One region of the Streptomyces sp. NPDC005803 genome, then DNA from elsewhere that is predicted to be linked to it. Evidence: predicted binding sites of a transcription regulator. Region 1 holds the regulator's gene; the other holds the start of a gene.
The links. The regulator HrcA, encoded in region 1, represses chaperone genes, less so after heat shock. The targets are predictions, from matches to a motif close to TTNGCACTCNGNNNNNCNGAGTGCNAA.

Region 1 (8,280 bases):
CGCCCTCCTCGGGCAGCCCGACGGTGGCCAGCGGCTCACTGTCGTACCCGCGGTCCTCGTGGAGTACGGCCGCGAAGTCGGCCGTGGCCAGAAGTGCGGCAACCTGTCGGGTCGTCATCGCGTCCGCCACGTCCGGGAACCGCACCCGGCGCGACTGCTTGCCGGCCTCGCGGGCCGTGTTGCGCCACTTCGCCAGGGACTTGAGGCCGCGGTCGCCCTTCCACTGGGTGATGCAGCGCGCGGCCTGCCACGGCACGATCGCGTCGACGCCGGTCTCCGTCATCGTCTCGACGGCGACCTCGCCCCGGTCCCCCTTGGGCAGCGCCTGGACGACGGTGATCCGCACACCGGGACGGGGTTCCTCGCAGATGGACTCCAGATCCGTGAGGACGAGCCGGTCCTTGCCCTCGGCGGCCGTCACGACGCCCTCCGCCCAACGGCCCCGGCCGTCCGTCAGGACGACGTCCTCACCGGCGCGCAGGCGTTTCACCGAGACGGCGTGCCGCCCCTCCGGCCCTTCCAGGACGAACCCGGGGCCCTGAGGCATCTCATCGACGACGAAGACGGGTGCCGTCACTGTGTGCTCCTTGTGCTCACGGCCGCCCGTGCGGCGTCCAGTTCCTCGGCGAGCAGCCTGACCAGCCGGCCCGCGGGCAGCTCGCGCGCCATCCGGTGTCCCTGCCCCGCCCACAGTGCCATGCCCTGCGCGTCCCCCGCCTTGGCCGCCGCCTTGCGCAGCGCGGCTGTCAGGTGGTGGACCTGGGGGTAGGCGGCGGGGGCGTACGGTCCGTGCTCACGCACGAAGCGGTTGACCAGGCCGCGGGCCGGGCGGCCGGAGAACGCCCGGGTCAGGGTGGTGCGCACGAACAGCGGGTTGGTCAGGGCCTGCTTGTGCAGCGGGTGGGCGCCCGACTCGGGGCAGGCCAGGAAGGCGGTGCCGAATTGAGCGGCATCGGCGCCCGCCGCCAGCACCGCGGCGATCTGGGAGCCGCGCATCAGCCCACCGGCGGCGATGACGGGTATCTGCACGGTCTCGCGGACCTGGGCCACCAGGCAGAGCAGCCCGGTGCCGGCGCCGTCGGCCTGGGGATCGTCGCGGAACGTGGACTGGTGGCCGCCCGCCTCCACGCCCTGGGCGCAGACGGCGTCGGCGCCCGCCCACTGCGCGGCCTGGGCCTCCTCGGCGGAGGTGACCGTCACGACGGTGTAGGTACCCGCCGCGGCGAAGGCGTCGAGGGTGTCGCGGGAGGGGCAGCCGAAGGTGAAGGAGACGACCGGGACGGGGTCCTCCAGCAGGATGGCGAGTTTGGCCTCGTAGCCGTCGTCACCGCAGGCGTCGGTCTCACCGAGCGGGGTCTCGTACCAGGTGGTCTCGCCCGCCAGCTGGTGCCGGTACACCTCGACGGCGGCCGGGTCGGCGAGGTTCGGCTGCGGCATGAAGAGGTTGACGCCGAAGGGCCGGCCGGTGAGCCCGCGCACCTGCTTGATCTCGTTGTACATGCCGTCCGCCGTCTTGTACCCGGCGGCCAGGAAGCCGAGCCCGCCGGCCTCGGCGACGGCCGCGACGAGCTCCGGACAGGAGGTTCCGCCCGCCATCGGGGCCTGCACGATCGGATACCGGCAGAGATCGGTCAACGCGGAGGACATGACCGCATCGTGTCATGTCCTTCCTTGTCCCGTGATGGGCACCCCGCTGCCAGGATTTGTCCGCAATGCCGTACGGGCCCGGAGACCGGGCCCGTACGGCGTCGTCGCGCGGGTCTAGTGCCGCGTCAGTCAAGGTTTGCCCGGTAGGAGCGGCGTCAGGTGCGTGCTCTCGGCGTGCCGACCGGAAGTCCTCGTACTGGACGTACTTGGACTTTCGGCCGGTGCGGCGAGAGTGCGTGCATGGCGTCGCGACGGGGCGAACCTTGGCTGCCGCGGCACTAGCGGCCGTTGAACGCGTCCTTCAGACGCGAGAACAGACCCTGCTGCCCGGGGTGGAACTGCCCGGTGGGCCGCTCCTCGCCGCGCAGCTTCGCCAGCTCGCGCAGGAGGCGTTCCTGCTCCGGGTCCATCTTGGTCGGGGTCATCACCTCGACGTGCACGATCAGGTCGCCGCGCCCGCCGCCGCGCAGGTGCGTGATGCCGCGCCCGTGCAGCGGGACGGACTGACCGGACTGGGTGCCCGGCCGGATGTCGACCTCCTCGAGGCCGTCGAGCGTCTCCAGCGGCACCTTGGTGCCGAGGGCCGCCGCCGTCATGGGGATGGTGACCGTGCAGTGCAGGTCGTCGCCGCGCCGCTGGAACACGGCGTGCGGCAGCTCGTGGATCTCGACGTAGAGATCGCCGGCCGGGCCGCCGCCGGGGCCGACCTCGCCCTCGCCCGCGAGCTGGATGCGGGTGCCGTTGTCGACACCGGCGGGGATCTTCACGGTGAGCGTGCGCCGCGAGCGGATGCGGCCGTCACCGGCGCACTCCGGGCACGGGGTCGGCACGACCGTACCGAAGCCCTGGCACTGGGGGCAGGGCCGCGAGGTCATGACCTGGCCGAGGAACGACCGGGTGACCTGGGAGACCTCGCCGCGGCCGCGGCACATGTCGCAGGTCTGGGCGGAGGTGCCGGGTGCGGCCCCCTCGCCGTTGCAGGTCGTACAGACGACGGCCGTGTCGACCTGGATGTCCTTGGTCGTGCCGAAGGCCGACTCGGAGAGGTCGATCTCCAGCCGGATCATGGCGTCCTGGCCGCGACGGGTGCGCGAACGGGGTCCGCGCTGCGACGACGTACCGAAGAACGCGTCCATGATGTCGGAGAAGTTGCCGAAGCCACCCTGTCCGAATCCGCCCGCGCCACCGCCTCCGGAGGCGGACAGCGGGTCGCCGCCGAGGTCGTAGACCTGCTTCTTCTGAGCGTCCGACAACACCTCGTAAGCGGCGTTGATCTCCTTGAACCGCTCCTGGGTCTTCGGATCGGGGTTCACGTCCGGGTGCAGCTCGCGGGCGAGCCTCCGGAAGGCCTTCTTGATCTCGTCCTGAGAAGCGTCGCGGCGCACGCCGAGTACGGCGTAGTAGTCCGTGGCCACTTACGACTCCGCCAGGATCTGTCCGACGTAACGTGCCACTGCGCGTACCGCTCCCATCGTTCCGGGGTAGTCCATGCGGGTCGGTCCGACCACGCCGAGTTTGGCGACTGCCTCGTCGCCCGAACCGTAGCCGACCGCGACGACGGACGTGGAGTTGAGCCCCTCGTGGGCGTTCTCGTGCCCGATACGTACGGTCATGCCCGAGTCCTTGGCCTCGCCGAGCAGCTTCAGCAGCACGACCTGCTCCTCCAATGCCTCCAGCACCGGCCGGATCATCACGGGGAAGTCGTGCCCGAAGCGGGTGAGGTTGGAGGTGCCGCCGATCATCAGCCGCTCCTCCGTCTCCTCGACGAGGGTTTCGAGCAGGATCGAGAGCACGGTGGACACGGTTCCCCGGTCCTCGCTCTCGAAGGATTCCGGCAGGTCCTGCACCAGCTGCGGGACGTCCGCGAAGCGGCGTCCCACGACCCGGCTGTTGAGCCGGGCCCGCAGATCGGCGAGAGACGCCTCACCGAACGGCGCGGGACAGTCGACCAGCCGCTGCTCCACCCGGCCGGTGTCCGTGATCAGCACGAGCATCAGCCGGGCGGGGGCCAGGGACAGCAGTTCCACGTGCCGCACCGTCGAGCGGGTCAGCGAGGGGTACTGCACGACGGCGACCTGCCGGGTCAGCTGCGCGAGCAGCCGTACGGTCCGCCCCACGACATCGTCGAGGTCGACCGCGCCGTCGAGGAAATTCTGGATGGCACGGCGCTCCGGCGACGACAGGGGCTTGACCCCCGCGAGCTTGTCGACGAAGAGCCGGTAGCCCTTGTCCGTCGGGATGCGTCCCGCGCTGGTGTGCGGCTGGGCGATGAAGCCCTCGTCCTCCAGCACCGCCATGTCGTTGCGGACGGTGGCCGGGGAGACCCCCAGCTTGTGCCGCTCCGTGAGCGCCTTGGAGCCGACGGGCTCCTCGGTGCCGACATAGTCCTGGACGATGGCGCGCAGCACTTCGAGTCTGCGTTCGCTGAGCATCGCGCACACCTCCAGCTGTGTACCTCGGTGGTTCTCGGGCCGTTCCCGGGTCCTGCCCTGGCACTCTGTGCGTACGAGTGCCAGCAATCCCCCGGCCAGTGTACGGCGACGGGGTGGCCCCCTAGCAAGGGCGACCGGCCACGCTACCGCGTGACTGCGCAGGTCGTTGCCGATAGCGTCGCCGTATGGACGCCGCTTGGGAAGAGTTCGGCTGGGAGCGACTCGGACACGGAGTGGGCCGTAGACGCCTTCCGGTGTGGGATGCCTCGGTCGTCCTGGTGGCCGGGACGGACGGAGCGCTGCTCTGCGATACCGGGTCGTCACTCCGTGAAGCGGTCGAAGTGCGCGGTCAGGCGGAGTCTCTGCTCGGCAGGAGGGTGACGCATATCGCACTCAGCCACCCCCATTTCGATCATGTGCTGGGCACGGCCGCCTTCGCCGGGGCGCAGGTGTACGGCGCGGCCGGCCTGACGGACCTGCTGCGGCGTGGGGCGGACGAGCTGCACGCCGACGCGGTGCGGCACGGCCTGGCCGAGCACGATGCGGCCGAGTCCGCCGATGTGCTGGTGGCGCCGCATCACGAGGTGTGCGGCTCATGGGCACTCGATCTGGGAGGCGGGCGCGAGGTGGTGCTGGTGAACGTCGGCCCGGGGCACAGCGGTCACGATCTGGCGGTGCTGGTGCCCGCCGCCTCGGGCTCCCCCGCGATCGTGTGCTGCGGCGACCTGGTGGAGGAGTCCGGCGAGCCGCAGGCGGGCCCGGACGCCTTCCCGGCGCGCTGGCCGGCGGCGCTGGACCGGCTGCTGGCGCTGGGCGGCGAGGACGCGCTGTACGTGCCGGGGCACGGGGCGGTCGTGGACGCCGCGTTCGTCCGGGCCCAACGCGATGATCTCGCTGCCCGGTTCGGCGTGTCGTAGGCCGCTCCCCGCTTATCGTCGTCCGATGCGCAGCTACCAGCCGGACCTGACCCCGCCGTGGAAGAAGTCCGCCCCCGCTCCCGAGGTGCCCGCCGACCCGGATCTGGTCGTGGAGGAGGCCGTCACCGGCTTCTGCGGTGCGGTGATCCGCTGCGAGAAGACGGCCGAGGGCCCGACGGTGACCCTGGAGGACCGCTTCGGCAAGCACCGGGTCTTCCCGATGACGCCGCGCGGCTTCCTGCTGGAGGGCCGGGTCGTCACGCTGGTGCGCCCGTCGGCGGGCGGCCCGGCCCGGCCCGGCCGGACGGCCTCCGGTTCCGTGGCGGTGCCCGGGGCTCGGGCGAGGGTGGCACGGGCCGGGCGGATCTACGTGGAGGGCCGGCACGACGCCGAGCTGGTGGAGCGGGTCTGGGGCGACGACCTGCGCATCGAGGGCGTGGTCGTCGAGTACCTGGAGGGCATCGACGACCTGCCGGCGATCGTGCGGGAGTTCTCACCGGGCCCGGACGCGCGGCTCGGGGTCCTGGTGGACCACCTGGTGCCGGGCTCCAAGGAGTCCCGGATCGCGGCGCGGATCTCGGACGCGAACGTGCTGGTGGTGGGCCACCCGTACATCGACGTGTGGGAGGCCGTGAAGCCGTCCTCCGTCGGGATCGCCGGGTGGCCGGTGGTGCCGCGCGGCCAGGACTGGAAGACGGGGGTGTGCCGCGCGCTGGGGTGGCCGGAGAACACGGGTGCGGCCTGGCAGCGGATCCTGTCGACGGTCCGCTCCTACCGGGACCTGGAGCCGCAGCTGCTGGGCCGGGTGGAGGAGCTGATCGACTTCGTGACGGCCCCTCCCGAGTAGGCCTGCGCTCAGTCCACCAGGTCCCGCACCACCGCGTCCGCCAGCAGCCGCCCGCGCAGGGTCAGCACCGCCCGCCCGTCCGCGAACGGGCCGGGCTCCAGCAGCCCGTCCGCCACCGCCCGGCCCGCCGCCGCGAGACCGGCCGGGGCGAGCAGCGCCAGCGGGCAGCCGTCGACGAGGCGCAGTTCCAGCAGGATGCGCTCGACCCGCCGGTCCTCCGCCGAGAGGATCTCGCGGCCCGCGCCGGGCGAGCGCCCCTCGGCCAGCGCCTGTGCGTACGCCCCCGGGTGCTTCACGTTCCACCAGCGCACGCCGCCGACGTGGCTGTGCGCGCCGGGTCCGGCGCCCCACCAGTCGGCTCCACGCCAGTACAGCTCGTTGTGCAGGCAGCGGCCTTCGGGCGTCCGGGACCAGTTCGACACCTCGTACCAGGAGAAGCCGGCCGCGGCCATCGCCTCGTCCGCGATGAGGTAGCGGTCGGCGTGCGCGTCGTCGTCCGTCATCGGGATCTCGCCGCGCTTGATCCGGCGGGCCAGCTGGGTGCCCTCCTCGACGATCAGGGCGTACGCCGACACATGGTCGGGGCCGGCGCCGATCGCCGCGTCGAGGGAGGCGCGCCAGTCGTCGTCGGACTCCCCCGGGGTGCCGTAGATCAGGTCGAGGTTGACGTGCTCGAAGCCGGCCGCCCTGGCCTCGGCGACACAGGCCTCGGGCCGGCCGGGGGTGTGCGTGCGGTCGAGGATCTTGAGGACGTGCTGCCGGGCGCTCTGCATCCCGAAGGAGATCCGGTTGAAGCCGCCTTCGCGCAGCTCGGCCAGGTAGGCGGGCCCGACGGACTCGGGGTTGGCCTCGGTGGTGATCTCGGCGTCGTCCGCGAGGCCGAACTCCTCCCGGATGGCCGCCAGCATCCGTACGAGGTCGGCGGCGGCCAGCAGCGTCGGCGTCCCGCCCCCGACGAAGACCGTACGGACCTGGCGGGGGTCGTCGCCGAGGACCTTGCGGGCCTGGCGGACCTCGCCGACGAGGTGGGAGGCGTAGTTGTCCCGGGACGCCAGCGCCCCGCCGGAGCCGCGCAGCTCGGTCGCGGTGTAGGTGTTGAAGTCGCAGTAGCCGCAGCGGGTCGCGCAGTACGGCACGTGCAGATAGAAGCCGAGGGGCCGGGTCGCGGCGCCTTCCAGGGCGTGGCGGGGCAGCGCCCCGTCGTCGGGTACGGGTTCACCATCGGGCAGTACGGAAGGCATACCGCCCATTGTCGCGCGCCGCCCGGCCGGCGGACGCCACGCCCGGTCGCGCTACTGGGCCTGGAGGACCAGCAGCGCCAGATCGTCGTCCGGCGGACGCTCGGCGAAGGCGTGCACGGCCCGCTTGATGCGCTCCGCGATCTCTTCCGCGTTCAGCCCGGCGCAGCCGGAGAGGGCCTCCGCCAGCCCGTCCCCGTCGTCGAACATCAGCGGACCCGAGCGGCGCTCCGTCACCCCGTCGGTGACGCAGAGGAGGCTGTCGCCGGGGGCCAGGTCGAAGCTCTGGGTCTCGTAGACGGCGTCGTCCATGACGCCGAGGAGCAGTTGCGGGCGGGCGGCCGGCCGCACCGTGCCGTCGGGCCGCAGCAGCAGGGGCAGGGGGTGACCGGCGCTGGCCAGGGTGCAGCGCGCGCCACCGCCCGGCAGCGGCACGAGCTCCCCGTACAGCAGGGACAGGAACCGGGACTGACCGGTGTCCGCCGAGTGCTGGCCGCCGGCGGCGGCGACCATGAGCGCGGCCGCCTCGGCGGCCTCCATCGCGTCGTCGAGGAGCAGCCGGTTGAGGCGGACCAGGACCTCCCCCGCCTGGAAGCCCTCCCGGGCCAGCAGGCGCAGCCAGGGGCGGGCGAGCCCGGTGACGACGGCCGCCTCGGGACCACTGCCCTGGACGTCACCCAGGACGAAGCACCAGCGGTCGCCGGGGCACGGGAAGATGTCGTAGAAGTCACCCCCGACCACCCCGTCGTCGCTGGGCTCGTAGACCAGGGAGCTGGCGACTCCCGGTATCTCGGCGACCTTGCTGGGCAGCAGTCCGCGCTGGAGGATGCGGCTGATGGTGGCCTGCCGGGTGTAGGCGCGTGCCGCGCCCACGGCGAGGCCCACCCGGCGTACGAAGTCCTCGATCAGGGCGGTGACCTCGTCGGGGACGCGGGCGATGCCTCCGCGTCCGAGGAGCACGGCGCCCAGGGTGCGGCCGCCCGAGGTGATCCGGTAGGCGAGCGTGACGCCTTCGGTCCCGTCCGGCTGCCCGCCGTCCTCCGCGCCGCCGGGCCACGGCATCGAGACGGGGCCGGTCCCGACCCGCTCGGGAAGCCGGAGGGGGTCACCCTCCAGCAGGGTGCGCAGCGGCTGGATGCGGGCCTCGTCGACGTGCCAGACCTTGGCGAGCCGCGGGACGGCCGCCCGGCCGGCGGTCT
Region 2 (8,280 bases), on a different contig from region 1:
CCCGGCTTCACCAAGCTGGTCAAGGCCGACAACCTCGCCCGTGAGCTGGGCGTCACCGGCGGTCTGTACGTCAAGGACGACTCCGGCAACCCGACGCACTCCTTCAAGGACCGCGTCGTCGCGATCGCCGTCGAGGCCGCCCGCGCCTTCGGATTCACCACCCTGTCCTGCTCCTCCACCGGCAACCTGGCCGGCGCCGTGGGCGCCGCCGCCGCCCGTGCCGGTCTGCGCAGTTGCGTGTTCATCCCGCACGACCTGGAGCAGGGCAAGGTCGTCATGGCCGCGGTGTACGGCGGTGAACTGATCGGCATCGAGGGCAACTACGACGACGTCAACCGCTTCTGCTCCGAACTCATCGGCGACCCGCTCGGCGAGGGCTGGGGCTTCGTCAACGTCAACCTGCGCCCGTACTACGGCGAGGGCTCCAAGACCCTCGCCTACGAGATCTGCGAGCAGCTCGGCTGGCGGCTGCCCGACCAGATCGTCATCCCGATCGCGTCCGGCTCGCAGCTCACGAAGATCGACAAGGGCCTCCAGGAGCTGATCAAGCTCGGCCTGGTCGAGGACAAGCCGTACAAGATCTTCGGCGCCCAGGCCGAGGGCTGCTCCCCGGTCTCCGCCGCCTTCAAGGCCGGCCACGACGTCGTCCGGCCGCAGAAGCCGAACACGATCGCCAAGTCCCTCGCGATCGGCAACCCGGCCGACGGCCCGTACGTCCTGGACATCGCCCGCCGCACCGGTGGCGCCGTCGAGGACGTCGACGACGAGCAGATCGTCGACGCGATCAAGCTGCTGGCCCGCACCGAGGGCATCTTCGCCGAGACGGCGGGCGGCGTGACGGTCGGCGTGACGAAGAAGCTGATCGACGCCGGCGTGCTCGACCCGGCGCTCACCACCGTCGTCCTGAACACCGGTGACGGCCTCAAGACGCTGGACGCGGTGGCCGCCACCTCGCAGGCGACCGCCACGATCCGCCCGAGCCTGGACGCCTTCCGCGCCGCAGGCCTCGCCACCGGCTGAGAAGCCTTCGACCACCCGAGACTTCAGGAAGGGCACCCACCATGAGCGTCAAGGTCCGTATCCCCACCATCCTCCGCACCTACACGGGCGGCCAGGCCGAGGTCCCGGCCGAGGGCGCGACCCTCTCCCAGGTCATCGAGTCCCTGGAGAAGGACCACCCGGGGATCGCCGCCCGCGTCCTGGACGACCAGGGCAAGCTGCGCCGCTTCGTCAACGTGTACGTCAACGACGACGACGTGCGCTTCGAGGGCGGCCTGGACGCGGTCACCCCGGACGGCGCCGGCATCTCGATCATCCCGGCCGTCGCCGGCGGCTGCTGAGCCCCGGGCCACGCCGGCCCGACTTCACCGCGTCACCGGAATTGCCCCCTCTGCGAGAGAAGCGGAGGGGGCAATTCTGCATGGTTGAGCGCGGTAGAGTGTGGGAAGCCCCCTCCGCTGCCCGTGCCGCCCGCATATGAGAATGCGCCCGGCCCCGACAAGATGCAGCCAAAGTACCCGAGCTCCTTGCGCCATAAGTCGCCTTTGCCTGGCCCGACTTGCCCTGGAATCTCATGACTTCCTCATATTCGGGCGATCGATGCTGCTCAGAATTCTCGTCCGATTGACCTGTTGCAGAGGGCAGTTGGGCAGATACATTCAGCCGCGGTCGACGCGTTCCGGCGCACACACCCTCTCCTGTCGGAGGGTGAGTTCTGACCCGGGCCCGCGAAGTGCGGTCCTGTGCAAGGGCCAGTAATAGGGGAGTTAGGCATGGCTCAGGGCACCGTCAAATGGTTCAACGCGGAGAAGGGGTACGGCTTCATCGCGGTCGACGGTGGTGCGGATGTTTTCGTCCACTACAGTGCGATCCAGATGGACGGGTACCGCACCCTCGAAGAGGGTCAGCGAGTTGAATTCGAGATCTCGCAGGGCCAGAAGGGGCCGCAGGCGGACATGGTCAAGCTCGCCGTCGGCTGAGCCCGTCACCACGCGGTCGGCCATCGACACTACTCACGCACGGAGGGCCCGTACCCCTGGGGTACGGGCCCTCCGCGCGTTCCGCGCCACCCGGACGGCTCCCGCGGTTGTCCACACTCCGGAGGGGGACGCTTGCACTCTCGGGGGTCGAGTGCTAATCATTGGGCTTAGCACTCTCCAGGTGAGAGTGACAGAACTTGGACCGGGCCGGTGAGGCCCGCAGGTCTGGTGGAGCAAGGAACCGCCAGGCAGGCAGGCCGTCCGTCGCGGGCGCCTCTCGGTCCGGAGAAATCCACCCCTGTCCGGGAGGACCACTTCACATGGCCAAGATCATCGCGTTCGACGAGGAGGCCCGGCGCGGTCTCGAGCGCGGCATGAACCAGCTCGCCGACGCCGTCAAGGTCACCCTTGGCCCCAAGGGTCGCAACGTCGTCCTCGAGAAGAAGTGGGGCGCCCCCACGATCACCAACGATGGTGTTTCCATCGCCAAGGAGATCGAGCTGGAGGACCCGTACGAGAAGATCGGTGCGGAGCTGGTCAAGGAGGTCGCCAAGAAGACGGACGACGTCGCCGGCGACGGTACGACCACCGCCACCGTTCTCGCTCAGGCACTCGTCCGCGAGGGCCTGCGCAACGTGGCCGCGGGTGCGAACCCGATGGCTCTCAAGCGGGGCATCGAGAAGGCCGTCGAGGCCGTCTCCGCCGCCCTCCTGGAGCAGGCCAAGGACGTGGAGACCAAGGAGCAGATCGCTTCGACCGCCTCCATCTCCGCCGCCGACACCCAGATCGGCGAGCTCATCGCCGAGGCCATGGACAAGGTCGGCAAGGAAGGCGTCATCACCGTCGAGGAGTCCCAGACCTTCGGTCTGGAGCTGGAGCTCACCGAGGGTATGCGCTTCGACAAGGGCTACATCTCGGCGTACTTCGCCACGGACATGGAGCGCATGGAGTCGTCCCTGGACGACCCGTACATCCTGATCGTGAACTCGAAGATCAGCAACGTGAAGGACCTCCTTCCGCTGCTGGAGAAGGTCATGCAGTCCGGCAAGCCGCTGCTGATCATCGCCGAGGACGTCGAGGGCGAGGCCCTGTCGACCCTGGTCGTCAACAAGATCCGTGGCACCTTCAAGTCCGTCGCCGTCAAGGCTCCGGGCTTCGGTGACCGCCGCAAGGCCATGCTCGGCGACATCGCCATCCTCACCGGTGGCACCGTCATCTCCGAGGAGGTCGGCCTCAAGCTGGAGAACGCCGGTCTCGACCTGCTCGGCCGCGCCCGCAAGGTCGTCATCACCAAGGACGAGACGACGATCGTCGACGGCGCCGGTGACAGCGACCAGGTTCAGGGCCGCGTCAACCAGATCCGTGCCGAGATCGAGAACAGCGACTCGGACTACGACCGCGAGAAGCTCCAGGAGCGCCTTGCGAAGCTGGCCGGCGGCGTGGCCGTCATCAAGGCCGGCGCCGCGACCGAGGTCGAGCTCAAGGAGCGCAAGCACCGCATCGAGGACGCGGTGCGCAACGCCAAGGCCGCCGTCGAGGAGGGCATCGTCGCCGGTGGTGGCGTGGCTCTGCTCCAGGCCTCGGCCGTCTTCGAGAAGCTGGACCTCTCGGGTGACGAGGCGACCGGCGCCAACGCCGTCAAGCTGGCGCTGGAGGCTCCGCTCAAGCAGATCGCCGTCAACGGTGGTCTCGAGGGTGGCGTCGTCGTCGAGAAGGTGCGCAACCTGCCGATCGGTCACGGCCTGAACGCCGCGACCGGCGAGTACGTCGACATGATCGCCGAGGGCATTCTCGACCCGGCGAAGGTCACGCGCTCCGCCCTGCAGAACGCCGCGTCCATCGCCGCGCTCTTCCTCACCACCGAGGCCGTCATCGCCGACAAGCCGGAGAAGGCCGCCGCGGCCGCTCCGGGCGGCATGCCGGGCGGTGACATGGACTTCTGATCCTGACGGATCAGCGGTCCCGCACAGCAGTACACGGCACCGGCCCCCGGGGAGAGATCCCCGGGGGCCGGTGCCGTTCGCGTCCACTACGGGGTGAACACCATCTCCGGGAAGCGGTCCGCGGGTCCGTCCAGCAGGTGGTCGTCATGGCCGCGCAGCCACCGTCCGAAGAACGACGTCACATACGCCCGCGACGCGGCGGCCGCCCGGTCCGGCCGCACCGTCCCGACCACGGCCGCCAGTCCGCCGCCGGGCTCCACGCCCTGCCGGGCCAGCTGAGGCAGCAGCACCTGTGCGTCCGTGTACGAGGCGTGACGCGACCCGGTCAGGGTGACGTTCGCCTTCCAGCCACGGGTGTGCTGCCAGAACGCCGCCCAGGACGGCTGCCGGCGGTAGTCGCCCGAGCCCTCGCTCTCCGTCCCCATCAGCAGCAGCGGCCGGTCGAGGCCCTCCAGCGCCACCGTGCTCAGCCGGCTCCCGTCCGGCAGTTCCCCGCCGACGTAGTCCATCTGCCCGTCCATGTTGACGCCCGCCCGGATCCGGCGGTCGTCGTGCATGGTCTGGGCCGCGGTGAAGCCACCCGCGGAGTGGCCGAACATCCCGATGCTCCGCAGATCGAGTACGTCCCCGAAGCGCGTCCGGTTCAGCTCCGGGAGCCGGTCGAGGACGAACCGGGTATCGGCGACGCGCACCGCCACGACCTTGTGCAGCAGGGCGCTGACCGCGTCCGGATCGGTGGGCGGGGCCCCGTCGAAGATCCGCATGGGGGCGATGCGGCCACCGGGGAACTCCACCTCGGTGGCCTCGTAGGTGTGGTCGACGGTGACGACGGCATAGCCCTGGCTCGCCAGGTCGTCCACCAGCGTGGTGTTCCAGGTGCGCGGGTCGCCCAGCCCGGGGGAGTACAGGACGACGGGCAGCCGGCCGGCCCGCGGGTGCACGGGCGCGTCCCGGTGGGCGTGGCTGAGCGTGGCACCCCAGTCGACCGTCCCCGGCGCCATGCCCAGATTCAGGACGGCGGCCCCCTCGGGCCCCCCGAAGTGGACGGCCGCGGCGGCCGCCATCTGGGGCACGCGGGGCGCGGAGCCGCCGGGCGCGGCCGGGTAGCGGACGCTGACCATCAGTTCGCGGTACGGCACGTCCGTCGCCCACGGGTCGGTCCGGGTGCGGTCGACGAGGCGGAGGGCGAGGGCCCCGACGTCGAACGGGCCGGTGGGGCGCGGCAACCCGGCGGCCGGCAGCGCGGCCCCCGCGGCGGGGCCCGCGGCGGTGTTGCGCGTGCGGCGTCCTGGGGCGGCCGACGGCGTGGCGGTGGACGGTACGGCGGTTGACGGTACGGCGGACGCGGCCAGCAGGGCGGACGCGGCGAGCCCGGTGGCGAGCACCTGCCGGCGGCTGTGAGCGTGGGTACGCGTGGGCGGGACTGCGGTCACCTGAAACTCCCCGTTCGGACGGCACGGCACGGCACTGCACGGCACGGCACGGCTCGCGGTGCGCGACGGGCGCCGTGTGCGGCTGACGCCCCCACGATGCCCGGCGCAGCGCCCCTGGCGCGTGATACCCGGGTGCTCATTCGGCCGGGCGGTGCCTGCTACCCGGGTGCTCATATGGCCGGGCGGTGCCTGCTACCCGGGTATGAGCCCGGCCGCCGGGGCCGTGAGCACGGCACGCTGGAAGCGCGGAAGGACGTACCGCTGCGCGAGTACCGGGTACGGCCGAACCCTCGCTCGACGCACGGCAGTTCGTGCCGGTGCGCGTCACCGTGCACGCGGATGCGGGGTCGGCCCTGCCCGGCGGTGGGCGGGCCGGTTGCTCCTCGGCAGGGCCCCGCCTAGGGTCTTTCGTTCCTGTCCTGTTCTGTCTCGTCCCCGATCGCGGAGGAACCCGATGAGCTACGACGACCTCTGGGAGTACCCGCCGGACGCGGACATCGCGCGGCACGGGGAGTTCCGGCTCACGGTCGTCGAGCGGCCGTTTCCGCAAGGGGACGGCGAACTCCCCGCCCACGACCCGGCGCGCGCACGGGAGTTCGCCGCGTCGTTCGGCACGGTCGACGCGGTGGTGGAGGAGTCGGGGCGGATCGAAGCGGTCGAGCGGATGCCGTTCGCGACCCGTGCGGATCTCGACCTCGTCGGCGTCGGATGCTGGGGGGCGGTGACCGAGGTCAACGATCCGGCCCTGGTGGCCACCGGGGGCGCCCTCCCCCTCGCCGAGCAGGCGCAGGCGCTGGCCGCGCGCTTCCCCGGCGCGGTCGTCATCGGCTCGGCGAGGATCGACCACCCCGTGGCCTACCGCGCCCATGTCATCCACCACCCCGACGGCGTACGGCTGTTCGCGGCCGGGTGGAGCGGCGAGGGGGACTGGGACCGTGAGGGCCGCGTGCGGGACGTCGTCGAGGCGTTCGGTATCGGTCCCGGTGATCTGGCACGCAAGTCCATCGAACTCGACGACGAGCCAGGGGATTTCGCCTGGGACGGGCTGGTGCGGCTGGCCCTGGGGCGGACGGCCCCGCTGCCACGGGCCGGCCGCACGCTGTCGGTGTTCCGCGTCCGGCGGACCGAGGCGATCGCCGGTGATCTGGAGGACACCTGGATCGGGGAGCCGGACGGCTTCGAGGACGGCGGCGCCTTCTGAACGTAACGGTACGAAAGTGCGGAGATTTGGCGGGGACATGCTGACTTAACCCGTGGATTTTCACAGGCCCGCCCCTAGATTGGTCAACGGACGGCGCACTCAGACCAGTTGGCTTCGGAACCAACGGCGCCGCTCCACGGGGAGAAGTCAGTGAGTATCCGAATCCATCATCCAGTGCGCCCTCGGCGCGTGTGGGCGCGCCTGGCGCTCGCCGTCACCGCCGCGGCGGCCCTGACCCTGACCGGCCTTCCTGCCCTTGACCAGGCAGAGGCCGCGAAGGCGCCCAACGTCAAGCCGATGCGGTGCGACGAGAAGTACCTGAACAAGAAGTTCCCGTCCACCCCGGCCGACTCGGGGCCGCCGGCGAACCTGCCGTACGACGCGTGGCCGACCGACGAGAACTACACGTACGACAACCCGGCCAAGGCGTACGACGGGGTGCAGCCGCCGACCGATGCGCAGCGCACGGCGGCGGGCAAGAACTACCGCAAGTGGCAGCGGGTCTACAACAAGTCCCAGAACCCTGCGGACAAGGTCATGGAGATCTACGCCCGCTACAACAGCCAGTACGAGTCGGCCAACGGGTACAAGGACTTCAAGCGCTTCCTCGACGTGCGCTACATCGGCAACCACGGCAACCCGCGCCGGGGTGAGGCGTTCGAGGCCCGCATGGTCAAGAAGTACAACATGGTCGGCCCCGACTGGTGGTGCCAGGACACGATCGAGTACACCGACCCCGAGACCGGGGAGAAGCGCACCCGCGTCGTCGACATGCACCAGCGCCGCACCGAGCTCAAGGTCGAGACCAAGTCCAACGGCAAGATCGAGAAGGATCAGCTGGTCGCCGACCGGCAGATAGCCAAGGAGCGGCCGAAGTCGACGTTCCGGTACGTGACGGGCGCGAAGACCGAGGACTCCACCAAGCGGCAGATCCAGCAGTTCGACGAGGATCTCAAGCGGGACCGGAACACCAACCGCACCCAGGCCGGGGTCAACGAGCGTCGGTCCAACGCGATCGAGCGCACCCAGAAGCCGAACGTCTACACGAACTACGACAAGCGCTTCAACCCCGACCCGCTCAAGGGCGGCCGGGGACCGATCATCGACGAGGCCCTGCGTTCCGGCAAGACGGTCGAGGAGGCGCGCCGGCTCCAGGCCCAGTACAACCAGAACAACCGGGGCGGCTACTTCGGCCGGGGGCCGGGCGGCATCGACTTCTCCACCATGGAGATCAACTACGTCGGGACGCCCGTCAAGGGCAAGGGTCTCGACTACTCGATGAAGGCCGACTACGTGAAGGACCCGGACACGGAGCCCGGTTACGGCGGCGACGCCAAGCTGCAGCTCGCCTCGGACGCCTTCTTCACCTGGCTCGCCCTGACCCCGGACAAGTTCTGGGTCAACCTCAACCCGATCCGGCCCGACGTGATCATGGACAAGGAGTTCGCGAAGACGGACGCGGGGCGCGTCCTGCTGGAGTCCGACCTGACGCTCAAGCACGACTACGCCGACGCGATGAACCCGGACAAGTACGAGCGGGGGGAGACCTTCTGGAAGGCGGTGCCCCGCACCCCGGAGGGCATGCCGTGCCTGCCCGTCATCCGTCAGTGGATCACCCCGAAGCCCGCGAAGATCCGCGAGCAGGACGGCGGGGTCTACATCCTCGACGCGCCGCTGCAGGTCAACATGGAGGTCCCCACCGGGCCCGACGTGCCGCAGGGCGG

Region 2: groL (chaperonin GroEL) is a predicted target of HrcA. The motif match lies at 2,111-2,137, and genes of this name have one in related genera.

What each region holds. Positions count from the first base shown of each region.
Region 1 is NZ_JBEXXO010000005.1:187,802-196,081, forward strand. Features, by position in the region: gene ABZ454_RS09775 (16S rRNA (uracil(1498)-N(3))-methyltransferase) at 1-577, opposite strand, end outside; gene ABZ454_RS09780 (nitronate monooxygenase) at 574-1,647, opposite strand; gene dnaJ (molecular chaperone DnaJ) at 1,926-3,062, opposite strand; gene hrcA (heat-inducible transcriptional repressor HrcA) at 3,063-4,079, opposite strand; gene ABZ454_RS09795 (MBL fold metallo-hydrolase) at 4,265-4,996, shown strand; gene ABZ454_RS09800 (DUF3097 domain-containing protein) at 5,022-5,843, shown strand; gene hemW (radical SAM family heme chaperone HemW) at 5,852-7,084, opposite strand; gene ABZ454_RS09810 (ATP-binding SpoIIE family protein phosphatase) at 7,136-8,280, opposite strand, start outside.
Region 2 is NZ_JBEXXO010000016.1:38,673-46,952, reverse strand. Features, by position in the region: gene thrC (threonine synthase) at 1-1,020, shown strand, start outside; gene ABZ454_RS22585 (MoaD/ThiS family protein) at 1,062-1,340, shown strand; gene ABZ454_RS22580 (cold-shock protein) at 1,773-1,979, shown strand; gene groL (chaperonin GroEL) at 2,300-3,922, shown strand; gene ABZ454_RS22570 (esterase) at 4,009-5,355, opposite strand; gene ABZ454_RS22565 (DUF6333 family protein) at 5,810-6,556, shown strand; gene ABZ454_RS22560 (hypothetical protein) at 6,746-8,280, shown strand, end outside.